Microbulbifer sp. A4B17: one gene and its partner. The protein of the gene in region 1 binds, or shares a complex with, the protein of each later gene. Links are inferred from orthologs where the notes say so. Each region holds a gene or a part of one and is shown on either strand. Other genes may lie near its edges.

Region 1 (7,007 bases):
TATTACCAGTACCTTTGAACTCCTCGAAAATCACTTCGTCCATTTTCGAGCCGGTATCGATAAGCGCAGTAGCAATAATAGATAGACTTCCGCCTTCTTCAATGTTTCGCGCAGCACCAAAGAAGCGCTTCGGACGCTCTAAGGCGTGGGCATCAACACCACCGGTTAATACTTTACCGGAGCTAGGAACTGTTGTGTTGTAAGCGCGAGCCAAGCGGGTGATAGAGTCGAGCAAGATAACCACATCTTTCTTGTGCTCTACCAGGCGCTTGGCTTTTTCAATTACCATTTCCGCTACTTGTACGTGACGCGCCGGTGGCTCATCAAAAGTAGAGGCAACAACCTCACCCCGCACGGAGCGCTGCATTTCTGTCACTTCCTCAGGGCGCTCATCAATCAGCAATACGATCAAATGGCATTCTGGATTATTGCGCGTAATGGCTTGCGCCATATTTTGCAACATAATCGTTTTACCCGCCTTCGGCGGCGCAACAATCAAACCGCGCTGGCCTTTTCCGATCGGAGCAACAAGATCAATAATACGACCAATCAGGTCTTCGGAGGAGCCGTTTCCGCACTCGAGGGTGAGGCGATCGTTGGGGAAGAGAGGAGTGAGGTTTTCGAAAAGAATTTTGTTACGTGCGTTTTCCGGTTTGTCAAAATTAATTTCGTTAACTTTTAATAAAGCAAAATATCTTTCGCCTTCTTTCGGTGGGCGAATCTTTCCGGAAATTGAGTCGCCCGTACGTAAATTAAATCGGCGAATCTGACTTGGAGATACATATATATCATCCGGTCCCGCGAGATAAGAGGAGTCAGCAGAACGCAAAAATCCAAAACCGTCTTGAAGGATTTCTAATACGCCGTCGCCATAAATATCTTCACCGCTTTTGGCGTGTCGCTTGAGAATATTGAAAATAATATCCTGCTTGCGAGAACGGGCCAGGTTTTCCAGGCCCATGCCTTTGGCTATTTCAATCAACTCTTCAATGGGTTTGGTTTTTAATTCGGAGAGATTCATACCAATTGCTTATTAATGTTTCTGTTGTCATTTGGCGCGGACACGCCTGAAATTTTGAGGAGGGGTTTGATAATTAGAGATTAGCTCGTCTATTTACCCGAAACACCTAGGTACCTTTTTCTACCAAGACCACAGTACTCAGTAAACTTATGCTCTCCATAATCAATTTATGGAGCATTATCAGAACAAGTTCAACTCGAGGAGTATACGCACCGGGGATGGTCAGGGACCCTGTGGAGGGGCGTTTTGTCAGCTCGTCTCACTTAATTCAAGACCGCTGAACTATTTCAGAATTACAGCCAGTATAACGGGTGTTTCCCATCCTGCAAAGAAATTTACCCCTTTGCAGGATAGAAACGACAGTCTTACAGCTGGCTGTCGATAAATTCAGTCAGCTGTGCGCGGGACAATGCGCCGACTTTAGTGCCTTCTACATTGCCACCCTTGAACAACAGTAGTGTGGGGATACCGCGGACATTATATTTTGCCGGGCTCTCTTTGTTGGCATCAACGTCTACTTTTACGATCTTCAACTTATCGCCGTAGTGGCCAGCCAGGTCTTCCAGCACTGGAGCGATCATCTTGCACGGGCCGCACCACTGTGCCCAGAAGTCTACCAGCACAGGGCCTTCAGCTTTGAGAACTTCTGCTTCGAATTCAGCGTCAGATACGTTGATGATTGAGTGCTCGCTCATATTGCATTCCTGTTCTTTAGTTTCTCGATGCGAGGGCACAGCCAACGCATCTTCTCACGGTCACAGCAGTGGTTTTACAGCTGCGATGCACCATTGCCCTCAAAATTGGGGCGCAAAATGGGATTTCAAGTCTCTCCTGCCAACAGACTTACGTCTGTTCCAGGAAACGCTGCAGGACCTCATCGATATAGTCAAAGCCAAAAGCACTGGCGGCAATTCGCTCGTCTAAACACTCCACAAGCTCCATAGCTATCAGAGTGGGCCACTGTTTTTGCAGTTCAGACAGTGGCAACCCGGTGTAATGTGTAAAAGTCTCGCTGGGAACCCCCCCCACTAGGCGAAGGGTATTCATCAGAAACTCCAGCGGCAAATCCTCACTCTCAACCTGATCAGTATGGGGTTCAGATAAAGCGCTGTGCAGCAACCCTGGTTGCTGCCTGCCAATGGACAGGTAATCCTTCGGTGTGCGAGTACGTCGACTGCGCAAAATTTGTCCACTTTCCACCAGAGTCACCTTGCCATGAGCACCGGCACCAATACCCAAATAGTCTCCGAAAGACCAGTAGTTAATATTGTGGCGGGACTCGAGTTGGGATTTACTGTAAGCCGACACCTCGTAGCGGCAATAACCCTCCGACGCGAGCAGTTCTCGCCCACTGCCCTGCATACTGGCAATCATCTGCGAGCCGGGGGTAACCGGCGGCGCACTGTAAAATGCCGTGTTTGGCTCAATTGTTAGCTGGTACCAGGAGATATGCTCTGGGGCCAGGGAAATTGCCCGACGCAAATCATTGAGGGCTTCCTCTTCAGTCTGTTTGGGCAATCCGTGCATCAAGTCGAGGTTAATATTCTCAAAGCCTGCTCGGCGCGCCATTGCCAGAGCACTCTCGGCCTCTTCACCGCTGTGAATACGTCCCAGCTGCTGCAATTGGTTGGAGTCGAAACTCTGCACTCCAATGGACAGGCGGTTAACCCCGACAGCCCGGTAGCCGGTGAACTTGGCCTGTTCAAAAGTGCCGGGGTTAGCCTCCAGGGTGATTTCGATATCGTCCGCAAATCCGACCACTTGCTCGGCACCTTCCAGGATCTTCCCAATTGCTTGTGGGGAAAACAGGCTCGGTGTGCCGCCGCCAAAAAATATGGACTGCAATTTACGCCCCTGTACCCAGGGCAGCTGGCTTACCAGGTCAAGGCGCAACTGCTCCACATATTCAGATTCCGGCAGGGCATAATCTGAGTTAACGCGATCTCTATCGGCCTGGTGGGAGTTGAAATCACAGTATGGGCATTTGCGTACACACCAGGGAATGTGAATATACAGACTGAGCGGCGGCAGTTGTAATACGGCGCTGTTATCAGGCAAGGTCGGCACCCTGCATATTCTGTCGCCACAAAAGTTCAAATTGGGCCATGGCCTTGGCCCGGTGGCTCAGGCGATTCTTCGCCTCCCTCGGCAACTCAGCAGAAGTCATCCCCTCGGACTCAACAAAGAACAGCGGGTCATAGCCAAACCCCTGATCCCCTGCGGGCTCCCGTAAAATCGTACCGCTCCACTTAGCGCTGCATACCAATGGCACCGGGTCGTCCCATTGGCGCACAAAAGCCAGGGCACAGTGGAAACTGGCGGTGCGCTGGTCTGTCTCGGCATCGCTAAGGGCTTCCAACAGCTTTGCATTGTTTTTCTCATCCGTAGCTCCTACTCCCGAGTAACGCGCAGAGTAGATTCCCGGTGCGCCGCGTAATGCATCCACCGCCAAGCCTGAATCATCCGCCAACGCCGGCAAGCCACTGATGCGGCTGGCATGGCGAGCTTTGATCAAGGCATTTTCAATAAAGCTCAGCCCAGTTTCATCAGCGTCATTCACCCCAAACTCAGATTGGGGCAGAACCTCTACCTCCCACGAGGCAAACAGCTGTGAAAATTCGCGAAGTTTGCCGGCATTACCACTGGCAAGAACAATTTTATTTAACATGTCACTTCAAATAAAAAGCGGGCCTGAGCCCGCATTACAATTCATAGGGAGTGGATTCGGCGGGCACCCAAGCCAGCGGAATCTCATTGCATTACTAGCGATCCAGTTTGCGACGGAAGCTGATCGTCTCATTTTTACCATTGGGCAGTTTGACATCTACGTTAAAGGTGAGGGTTTCCTCAGCCTCAAATCGTAGGGGCGCGAGATAATACACAGCATCCCCTTCCCGGATTTCCTTAAACTTAAGCGGCCTCGACTGCTGGATCAGATTAGTTGCTGTCCCAGACATCTCAGCGCTGAGACCATGTGTTCCGCCATCCTTCTTAACTACAGAGACATTCACATAGGCCCGGTCTTTTGCCCGCGCCAACTGGTACTGACGCGCGATGTCCGGCTGGATAAAATCGCTGTTGAACACTGAATAGACCACTCGATAGTCGCCAAAATCAACATAATTTTTAATTATACGTGCTTCCTGCGCAGCAGCGCCGGCAGACAAAAATAGCAGGGCCACAGAAGCAGCCACGGCAAGGATACGTTTCACACTCCACCTCCAGTTGTTATAGCCGCCACCTCTACCAATAAGTTCGGTGGTCAACTCCAGTCAGGGCCCCTGGGTGCCCTTCACTCAATCTGTCCCTCGCGCCAAAGTCCTCCACAAAAGAGCTGGCGCAAATCTTAGTTTAGCGAGTTAGATGATATATGGCTGTCTCACCAAACAAATTTGGTAAAAAGTCTTTGAGTGCCCGGCCCGCCAAGGACTCAGAAACCACCTGGCGATGCAGGATGGTCCAGCTGTTTTCCCGACACAACACCTCAAAGTCAGTAAAAGTACAAAAATGAATATTGGGCGTGTTATACCACTCGTAAGGTAATAAATCAGATACCGGCATACGCCCGGAAAATGCGAGGTGCCAGCGAGCCTTCCACTGTCCAAAGTTGGGAAAAGTTATGATGCAATCCCGGCCGACCCTGAGCATCTCCTCCACAACCAAGTGTGGCTTGCTCAGGGTTTGTAGTGCCTGGGTCATGACCACGGCATCAAAGCTGCCGTCGGCAAAATTGCCCAACCCCGTATTCAGGTTTTGCTCGACAACATTGACGCCACGGGCAACGCAACGCTCAATTTGCTCGGGATCGATTTCAAGGCCATAGCCTTTAACGTTCTTGTTTATCCCTAGCTGCTCGAGCAGCGCACCGTCGCCACAGCCGAGATCGAGAACCCGGCTGCCAGGTGTAATCCAGCCCTGGATCACATCCAAATCTATCCTCATCAGCACACCTCCTCAGCAATGTCGGCCGCAACTCGCTGCATATAGGCCCGAAATACCCCTTCATAGCGGGTATTGGGTAGCAGGAAGGCGTCGTGCCCCATTGCCGACTCCACCTCGGCATAACTCACCGGTATATCCGCATGCATCAGTGCATCGGCAATTTCCCGGGAGCGCTCAGGTGCAAAGCGCCAGTCAGAAGTGAATGACACCAATAAAAAGCGACACTTTGCATGGGAGAAGGCCTCTACCGGGTCATCATCGTACTCCCGCGCCAAATCGAAGAAATCCAGCGCTCGTGTCATCAGGATGTAGGTGTTGGGGTCGAAAGTGTTGGAGAAACTCGCTCCCTGGTGGCGTAAATAGCTCTGTATTTGAAATTCCACTTCTTCATCCGACCCCTGTTGAAAGCTGCCACTGCGCAATTCACGGCCAAACTTCCGCCCCAAGCCGTCGTCGGAAAGATAAGTGATATGACCGATCATACGCGCAACGGCCAGGCCTCGACGGGGCAACTTACCCTCTTGCAGATAGTGCCCGTCACAAAAATCCGGGTCGGATGTAATCGCCTGACGCGCCGTCTCATTAAAGGCGATATTTTGTGCAGACAACTTCATGGCAGAGGCAATAACCACGCAATGGCGCAGACGCTCGGGGTATTCCAGAGACCAGCGCATCGCCTGCATCCCGCCGAGACTGCCACCTATCACAGCTGCCCATTGATGAATACCCAAAATATCCGCCAGGCGAGCTTGGCTGTGAACCCAATCGCGCACGCGCAGCGATGGGAAGTCCGGCCCCCAGGTAGTGCCGGTCTCCGGGTTTATGGATATGGGACCCGTAGACCCGTGACAACCACCGAGATTATTAACGGACACTACGAAAAAATGATCGGTATCGATCGGCTTGCCTGGACCGATGTAATGGTCCCACCAACCCGGACGCTTATCCTCGGCATTGTGTCGCCCTGCAGCGTGATGGTGTCCCGAAAGCGCGTGACAGATCAGGACTGCATTACTCTTTGCTCCATTGAGTTCGCCGTAGGTCTCGTAAACCAGAGTGTAATTTTTGAGCACTCGGCCACAGGCCAGTTCCAGCGGCTCACTAAAGCTGTGACTTTTGGGCTCGACAAGACCCACTGAGCCAGCATCATCGGTAGTGGCAGCTTGAGCTTTCGGGGAAGCGGTAGAATTTTCCGTTGACAAGGTACTGTATCTGTCATGTTGAAAGGTATTGCTTGGCAAATGCCTAAGCAATCAGTGAACGAGAACACTGCAACTTATAACAAATGCCAGTCAGAACCAATAACAATTGGGAGCCTCTGGCTAATTCCGTAAAATCCCTGGCGGGCTCTCAGAAACTCCTCAGCACCCGATTCAGGTGGTATGGGAGGCCTTCAAAGGTGTCACATTGTGAGCGCGCGGTGCAGGTGCAACCGGCTGCGGTGCCGAACTGCTGTGCCGCAGCAAATCTTCCAACGCCACCAGAGCCTTATCATTGCGCTGCACTTCATCCTCCAGAGTTCGAAGATCCGTGCGACGACTGCGAGTTTTCTGTTTCAGCTCTGTAAGCTTAATCAGGTGGCGGTTCAGTAATTGCTTTTGATACTGCGCATGCTGTTTAAGAGGCTCAAGGGCATGCTCCAGCCAGTTTTCCGCCTTGTTACTCATATCGTCGTAGAGCCTGCCCACTTCACTGGCGAGCGTGGTAATAAAGCGCTCACTGAGGCGGCTGCGACGCGCAAGCAGTAATTGCGGGGAACGTCGTAGCTGCGCGGCCTGCCGATGCAGGCCGCGCAGGGCAAAGCGAAATTTGCGGATAGTGAAATACTGCTCTGCATCGTCAACTTTCTTCAAGCTGGAGCGTTCAAACACCGCATCAAGCAAGCGGTTAGCCTGATCTACCTCCCGCTCAAGGTTGGACAGCTGGAGGTCCACCCCCTCCATAAATGTGTCAATAGCCTTGGCCAGACCCATGGGCGTCCAGCGGCGGTTGAGGGTAGCCAGGGTATCGTCGATCAGCGACTGTAATTGCTGTTTGGAAATTG
Region 2 (6,938 bases), 2.4 Mb from region 1 along the record:
TGAGTCAAAACCACATTTCTGCGGTCCCAAAAAATGTACACATGTCCATTTCTAAACACAGAGAAACCAGTCAATTAAGAGGACTGCATACAACACCATTTTTTGACCTTAACGCTCATTTAAGTCATCAAAGTGGTTCTGACCTTTAAGTCATCAAAGTTGTTTTTAACGCTTTTTAACAGTCAAAGTTACATAATTGCGATGATGACCATACATACTCATGCCTTCAAAACGAGAAAATATGCCTCAAAATCACACCTTTTAAGAAAGCTATTTTGCTAAATCCCAGGCTGGGGAAAAAGATCCATCTCTGATTAGAGGTATTTCATGCCCTTTGGAGCTTTCAGCCTTTATACTTGTCCTAAGCTATAGGTCGCCGAGCCATAAGGGCCGGACGCCTATGAAGTAGGACGTATAAAGAGACTCCCTATGCTTACCAATCGGATCGCCGCTTACTTTTCCGGCTTCTTGGTCATTGGCCTTCTTTCCACAAGCGTTCTGGCAGAGCCAGAGCGATTGGCCCCCGAAGAGGGTCAAGGTGGTACCGCACAAGAGATAGTCAGCAAACTTGAAATGCTGCACTACAACAAAATCAAAATCGGCGACGAAATGTCCGAGAATTTGTGGAACGAGTACATAGATGCACTCGACCCCACCAAGAGTTACTTCCTCGCCTCAGATATTGATGAATTCCGAGAGTGGCAAGCAAAGATGGATGACCAGCTTCGCGCCGGTGATGTCACTGCTGGGTTCAGCATCTACAACCGCTTCCGCCTGCGCATGGGGGATCGCTTGGACAACATTCTGTCCGAATTGGAAAAAGGCCTGCCCGCCTATGATTTTTCCCGGGAAGAAACCCTGGAGCTGGATCGAGAGGAAAGCCAGTGGCCCAACTCGATCAGCGCTGCCGATGAGCTTTGGCGCAAACGCTTAAAAAGCAGCATCCTGAATCTTCGACTAACCGGAAAATCCGATGAGGATATTCAGGATCTTCTGGTACGCCGTTACAAAGGCCAGAAGAAACGCCTTGAGCAGCAGAAGAGTGACGACGTATTTGAACTCTATATGAACTCGCTGACTCGTCTCTACGACCCGCACAGTAACTACCTGTCACCACGCTCATTGGAGAACTTTAATATGAGCATGTCCCTCTCCCTGGAGGGGATCGGTGCAGTGCTGCAAGCAGACGAGGAATACACCAAAGTTGCACGCCTGGTCCACGGAGGGCCTGCCGATCGCACTGGCAAGATTAAACCCAACGACAAAATCGTGGGTGTTGGCCAGGATAAAGAAGGTGAAATGGTCGATGTCGTAGGCTGGCGCCTGGACGATGTCGTGGACCTGATTCGCGGCAAGGCTGGCACTTACGTACGCCTGGAGACTATCCCCACCGGTGGTGACGGTACTCACAAGACTATCCTGATCAAGCGCAGCAAAGTGAAGCTGGAAGATCAGGCAGCCAAGAAGGCGGTGTTTGAATTCTCTGACGGCAGTAAGAATTACAAGATCGGTGTGATTAACCTGCCGACCTTCTATATTGACTTTGACGCCTATCGTCGCCGCGACCCCAACTATAAGAGCACCACGCGAGACGTTGCCCGTCTGCTGAGTGAGCTCAAAGAGGAGAAGGTTGACGGTATTATCCTGGATCTTCGCAACAATGGCGGTGGTTCACTGCAAGAAGCCACCATGCTCACAGACCTGTTTATTGATCAGGGCCCTGTTGTGCAGATCCGCCATGCCAATGAGCAGATTTCCCGCCACAACCGCTCGCGCTCCCGCGCCATGTATCGCGGGCCGCTGATGGTATTGATTAATCGCTTGTCGGCCTCTGCATCCGAGATCTTTGCCGGTGCAATTCAGGATTACAACCGAGGCTTGGTGGTAGGCAACCAATCGTTTGGTAAGGGCACTGTGCAAACTATGGCTCCCCTGAAGGAAGGCCAATTAAAAATTACCCAGTCCAAGTTCTACCGGGTTTCCGGAGACAGCACACAGCACGCGGGAGTAAAGCCGGACATCGATATGCCACAGCTGATTGATGCCGAAAATGTAGGTGAAAGTGCTTACGATACTGCCCTGCCCTGGGATCGTATCCACGCTGTGCCTCATGCAAAGTATTTCAACTTGAAGATGCTGATCCCGAACTTGATTACCAAGCACAACAAGCGCACGGAAACAGATCCAGATTTTGTTTTCCTGCGCGATCAGTTCAAATTCGACGCCGAGCGGGCTGACAAGAAGTATGTCTCTCTCAACGAATCAACTAGAGAGAATGAGCGCAAGTCCGTCAATCAGCGATTGCTGGATATGGAAAACCGCCGCCGCAAAGCTAAAGGCCTTGAGCCCTACGAGAACTTTGAGGCTTACGAAGAAAGCGAATCTGAAGAAGTGGCCAACATCGGTGGCCCTGTAGAGATCAAGTTGGAAAAAGATCCAATTTTGAATGAAGCGGGCTATATAATGGCGGACTTTATCGGCCTGGCCGATAAGGCCAGCAAGGCCCCGCCCCAGGTTGCCAACTTCTAAATACCGATAGGCACTGGGCGCGGCGTGCGCCCGGTCCGCGAACTAACTCTTAGGTCGGGCTAGCCCGACCTTTTTTATTTTGGGGGAAGAGATGAAGGTTGTTTCCTTTAACGTCAATAGTATTCGCACTCGCCTGCACCAGATGCAGGCCCTGGTAGACAACCATCAGCCCGATATCATCGGCCTACAGGAAACTAAAGTCACCGACGAAGATTTTCCAGTAGATGCGATAAAAGACCTGGGCTATGAGCTAATTTATTTTGGCCAAAAAACACACTACGGCGTCGCCCTGCTCTCACGCCTGCCTTTTATTGATCGCGAATACGGCTTCCCAACCGATGCCAGCGACGCCCAGCGCCGCATGGTTGCCGGAAAGTTTGATATCGGTGGTCCTGAGCCCCTCACGGTTATCAATGGCTATTTCCCGCAAGGTGAAAATCGCGAGCACCCGGTTAAATTCCCGGCAAAGCAAAAGTACTACGCCGACCTGGACACCTACCTGCAAACCACTTGTAAGCCGGAAGCACCTGTATTGGTGATCGGCGATATGAATATTTCACCCAGCGACCAGGATATCGGTATTGGTGAACCCAATCGCAAGCGCTGGCTGCGCGATGGTAAATGCAGCTTCCTTCCAGAAGAGCGCGAGTGGCTTCAAAAAATTGAAGGCTGGGGGCTCACCGACACCTTCCGCGCACAAAATCCAGAAACAGATGATGTATTCAGCTGGTTCGACTACCGCAGCCGTGGGTTCGACCGCGACCCCAGACGCGGCCTGCGTATCGACTTGATTCTCGCCACCAACCCTCTTCTAGAAAAATGTGTCGGGACCGGCGTGGATTACGATATTCGGGCCATGGAGCGCCCATCAGATCACGCCCCCGTATGGGCCGAGTTTAAACTTTAAGCACTCGCTATAGCCCACTGGTTCAGTGGGCTATTTTTAAGACTATGAATATATGGTTTTCCATATATAATTGTTAAAAAGCCAAATGGAGCCCTCCAATGAAAAGGCGTGTTCTGTTTGTATGTGCAGGAGATTCTGCCCGCTCACTGATGGCTGAAGCGCTATTGCGTCATTACGGGGGCAGCTCTTACGAAGCCTGTGGTGCTGGGACCAATGCTCAGGCACCAGATCCACGAGCCCTGCAAGCACTGGAGCACCTGGGAATTTCTACGGAGGGTCTCACTCCCAAAGTGATAGAAGATATGGCCGACCAATCTTTTGATTTGGTCATCACACTTTGCGACAAAAGCCGGCATGAGTATGTGCCCTCCCCAAAAGTCGACAAGGTAATTGCCTGGAACTTTAAGGAGCCGACAAAGCGACACTGCTTCTGCCCTTTTTACACCACGGCACGTGAGCTGAGCACTCGTATCAAATTACTGGTCTTGGCCCAGGCCGAGGCGGATTTACGAAAAAGAGCAGCATGAACCCAGTACAGTTTTACAAATGCCTGGCCGATGATACACGGCTACGCACACTACTCCTTATCGCACACGAGGAAGAGCTTTGCGTGTGCGAGTTAACGTCAGCACTTGGGTTGAGCCAGCCTAAAATTTCAAGGCATCTTGCCTTATTAAGAAGCTCCGACCTCCTCATGGATCGCCGCCAGGGGCAGTGGGTGTTTTATCGGATCAACCCGGACCTGAACGCATGGGCAAAATCTGTACTGTTCGACACCTTGCAGGCGAACCAGCACTTTATTACCGAAGACCTCAATAACCTGATTCAAATGGGAGACCGGCCTGAGCGCACAAGTCTGTGCTGCTGATACTGCTTGCCGATCAAAGATTCAAATTATCCAGATATATATGGTTTCTCATATATGCCTGACAGAAAACGGAGCAAAATTAACAATGACCATCAAAATTGGGATCAATGGATTTGGCCGTATTGGACGGCTGGTACTGCGCGCTGCCTGGGATTGGCCTGAAGTAGAATTTGTCCAGATTAATGACCCTGCCGGCGATGCCACCACACTTGCCCACCTGCTCAACTTTGACTCTGTACACGGGCGATGGCACAAGGAAGCGAAAGCCGCTGGCAACACGATTCAGGTTGATGGGAAAACGATAGTCTGCAGCCGCAACACCACCATCGCAGATACAGATTGGCGCAACTGTGACCTGGTTGTAGAAGCTTCCGGGAAAATGAAAACCACCGAGCTACTCCAGCCGTACCTGGATCAAGGGGTAAAGAAGGTGCTGGTCTCTGCACCAGTTAAAGAGGCTGGAGTACCGAACATTGTCCTTGGAGTGAATCAACATATTTACCAGCCGGACAAACACCAGATTATTACCGCCGCTTCCTGTACGACTAACTGCCTTGCTCCAGTAGTGAAAGTAATCCACGAAAATCTGGGGATCCGCCATGGTTCAATCACCACAATTCACGATATCACCAATACCCAGACCATCCTCGATGCACCCCATGCAGACTTGCGTAGAGCCCGCGCTTGTGGAGCCAGCCTGATTCCTACAACAACGGGTTCAGCTACAGCCATCGCCACCATTTTCCCAGAGCTGTCTGGTCGCCTGAACGGCCACGCCGTTCGTGTTCCCCTCGCAAACGCATCCATTACTGATTGCGTTTTCGAAGTGGAAACCGCCACTACCCCGGAAGCAGTAAACCAACTCTTTAAAGAAGCAGCAGAGGGTGAGCTGAAAGATATTCTCGGCTACGAGGAAAGGCCTCTCGTTTCTGTGGATTACAAAACCGACCCCAGATCGAGCATTATTGATGCCCTCTCCACCATGGTCGTTAACGGCACCCAGGTAAAAGTTTACGCCTGGTATGACAATGAATGGGGTTACGCCAACCGCACGGCGGAATTGGCTCGAATGATTGGCACCATGGGCTAAGCAGCTAAAGTACAACGGGGCCGGAAGGAAAGAACACGCTGCACCTAAGGGGTACTGTAAATACCTTCCCATGAGTTCGTATTTTTTCTTCCCGCTTTTAGTAAGTAGCAGTACACAGAACGAGATCATGCAGTTTCTTCACAACTTATCGTCGCCAATGCGCCAATACCTGCTGGTAACGGGCAATTACTGGGCATTTACTCTGACTGACGGCGCTCTGCGCATGCTGGTGCTGCTGCATTTTCACCAGCTAGGCTACAACCCTTTACAGATTGCCCTGCTTTTCCTTTTCTACGAATTCTTTGGCGTAGTCACTAATCTTGTCGGCGGCTGGCTCGGCGCCCGGATTGGACTCAACCGGACCATGAATTTGGGGCTAGCCTTACAGGTTGTTGCTCTTTCTATGCTGCTGGTACCTAGTCAGTATCTCTCGGTCCCCTTGGTAATGGCCGCCCAAGCCCTTTCCGGTATTGCCAAAGACCTGAATAAAATGAGCGCGAAGAGTTCAATTAAATTGCTGGTTCCCGATCAGGCCAGTGGCGCTTTGTATCGATGGATCGCCCTGCTTACGGGCTCGAAAAATGCTTTAAAGGGCTTGGGCTTTTTTCTTGGTGGTGCCCTACTCGCCGCACTTGGCTTTCAAGGCGCGATTGCCTCGATGGCCATCGCTCTTGGAATAGTTTGGTTAATAAGCCTGAAATATCTTAAGCAGGATTTAGGGAAAGCCAAGGCAAAGAGTCCTTTTAAGGATGTCTTTTCCAAGAGCCCCGCAGTCAACATATTGTCAGCCGCGCGCCTTCTTTTGTTTGCTTCCCGGGATGTCTGGTTTGTTATTGCCCTGCCCGTTTTCCTGGCCAGCCAATTTAATTGGGATCACTGGCAAGTAGGTGCCTTCCTGGCATCCTGGGTGATTGGTTACGGTATTGTGCAAACCCAGGCCCCGATGTTCACAACAACACGCTCTTCTCTACCGCCGGATGGCCGAGCCGCACTTTTCTGGGCAATTGCACTTGCTACCGTGCCAGTATTGATCGCGATCGCGCTATTTAAGGGGGTTGCCCCACAGATTGCAGTCCTGGGTGGACTGTTGATCTTTGCCGTAATTTTCGCCGTAAATTCGTCCCTGCACAGCTATTTGATTGTTGCATATGCGCGGGAAGATGGCGTCTCTATGGATGTCGGCTTCTACTATATGGCAAATGCTACCGGGCGCTTGCTGGGAACATTACTTTCAGGGTGGGTATTTCAAACCAAGGGTTTAGAGGCCTGTCTACTTATTTCCAGCGCCTTCATATTGTTGGCTGCACTGGTATCACTGGGCTTACCTAAACATAAATCCAGTAGTCAGGAAGTTGGCAGTCTAAGTCGAAGCTGATTCACTTGAAGCTAGCTTATCGCCTGCCAGTGACTGCTGGCAGATAAGTTGTGATGCCATTTCAGCTTGAGCGATTCGATAAAACTTGGACTCAGGCATACACCCCATTATCAATAGCACCAACGCAAAGACCAAATACCTCATATAACACCCACCTCAAGTCCAAGTG

Evidence for each region.
Region 2: the proteins of trxA (region 1) and BTJ40_RS11940 are in contact, whole or in part, in an NMR structure (PDB 2IPA), measured with the Bacillus subtilis proteins. The link is inferred for Microbulbifer sp. A4B17 from one-to-one orthologs.

Annotation. Positions count from the first base shown.
Region 1 is NZ_CP029064.1:238,354-245,360, reverse strand. What follows is about bases 52-2,952. They hold trxA (thioredoxin TrxA), read right to left. Parts: upstream 1,717-2,952; coding sequence 1,387-1,716; downstream 52-1,386. Other genes in these bases: hemW (radical SAM family heme chaperone HemW), read right to left, coding at 1,865-2,952; rho (transcription termination factor Rho), read right to left, coding at 52-1,021. In the rest of the region: more of rho, read right to left, coding at 1-51; more of hemW, read right to left, coding at 2,953-3,088; rdgB (RdgB/HAM1 family non-canonical purine NTP pyrophosphatase), read right to left, coding at 3,072-3,689; BTJ40_RS01180 (DUF4426 domain-containing protein), read right to left, coding at 3,784-4,233; methionine biosynthesis protein MetW, read right to left, coding at 4,373-4,963; BTJ40_RS01170 (homoserine O-acetyltransferase), read right to left, coding at 4,963-6,165; BTJ40_RS01165 (dynamin family protein), read right to left, coding at 6,337-7,007. UniProt on the Bacillus subtilis protein: Participates in various redox reactions through the reversible oxidation of its active center dithiol to a disulfide and catalyzes dithiol-disulfide exchange reactions.
Region 2 is NZ_CP029064.1:2,678,401-2,685,338, forward strand. What follows is about bases 2,417-5,248. They hold BTJ40_RS11940 (arsenate reductase ArsC), read left to right. Parts: upstream 2,417-3,534; coding sequence 3,535-3,963; downstream 3,964-5,248. Other genes in these bases: BTJ40_RS11930 (carboxy terminal-processing peptidase), read left to right, coding at 2,417-2,529; xthA (exodeoxyribonuclease III), read left to right, coding at 2,621-3,436; BTJ40_RS11945 (metalloregulator ArsR/SmtB family transcription factor), read left to right, coding at 3,960-4,304; BTJ40_RS11950 (ArsJ-associated glyceraldehyde-3-phosphate dehydrogenase), read left to right, coding at 4,390-5,248. In the rest of the region: more of BTJ40_RS11930, read left to right, coding at 430-2,416; more of BTJ40_RS11950, read left to right, coding at 5,249-5,394; organoarsenical effux MFS transporter ArsJ, read left to right, coding at 5,522-6,769. UniProt on the Bacillus subtilis protein: Catalyzes the reduction of arsenate [As(V)] to arsenite [As(III)]. In vitro, can dephosphorylate para-nitrophenyl phosphate (pNPP).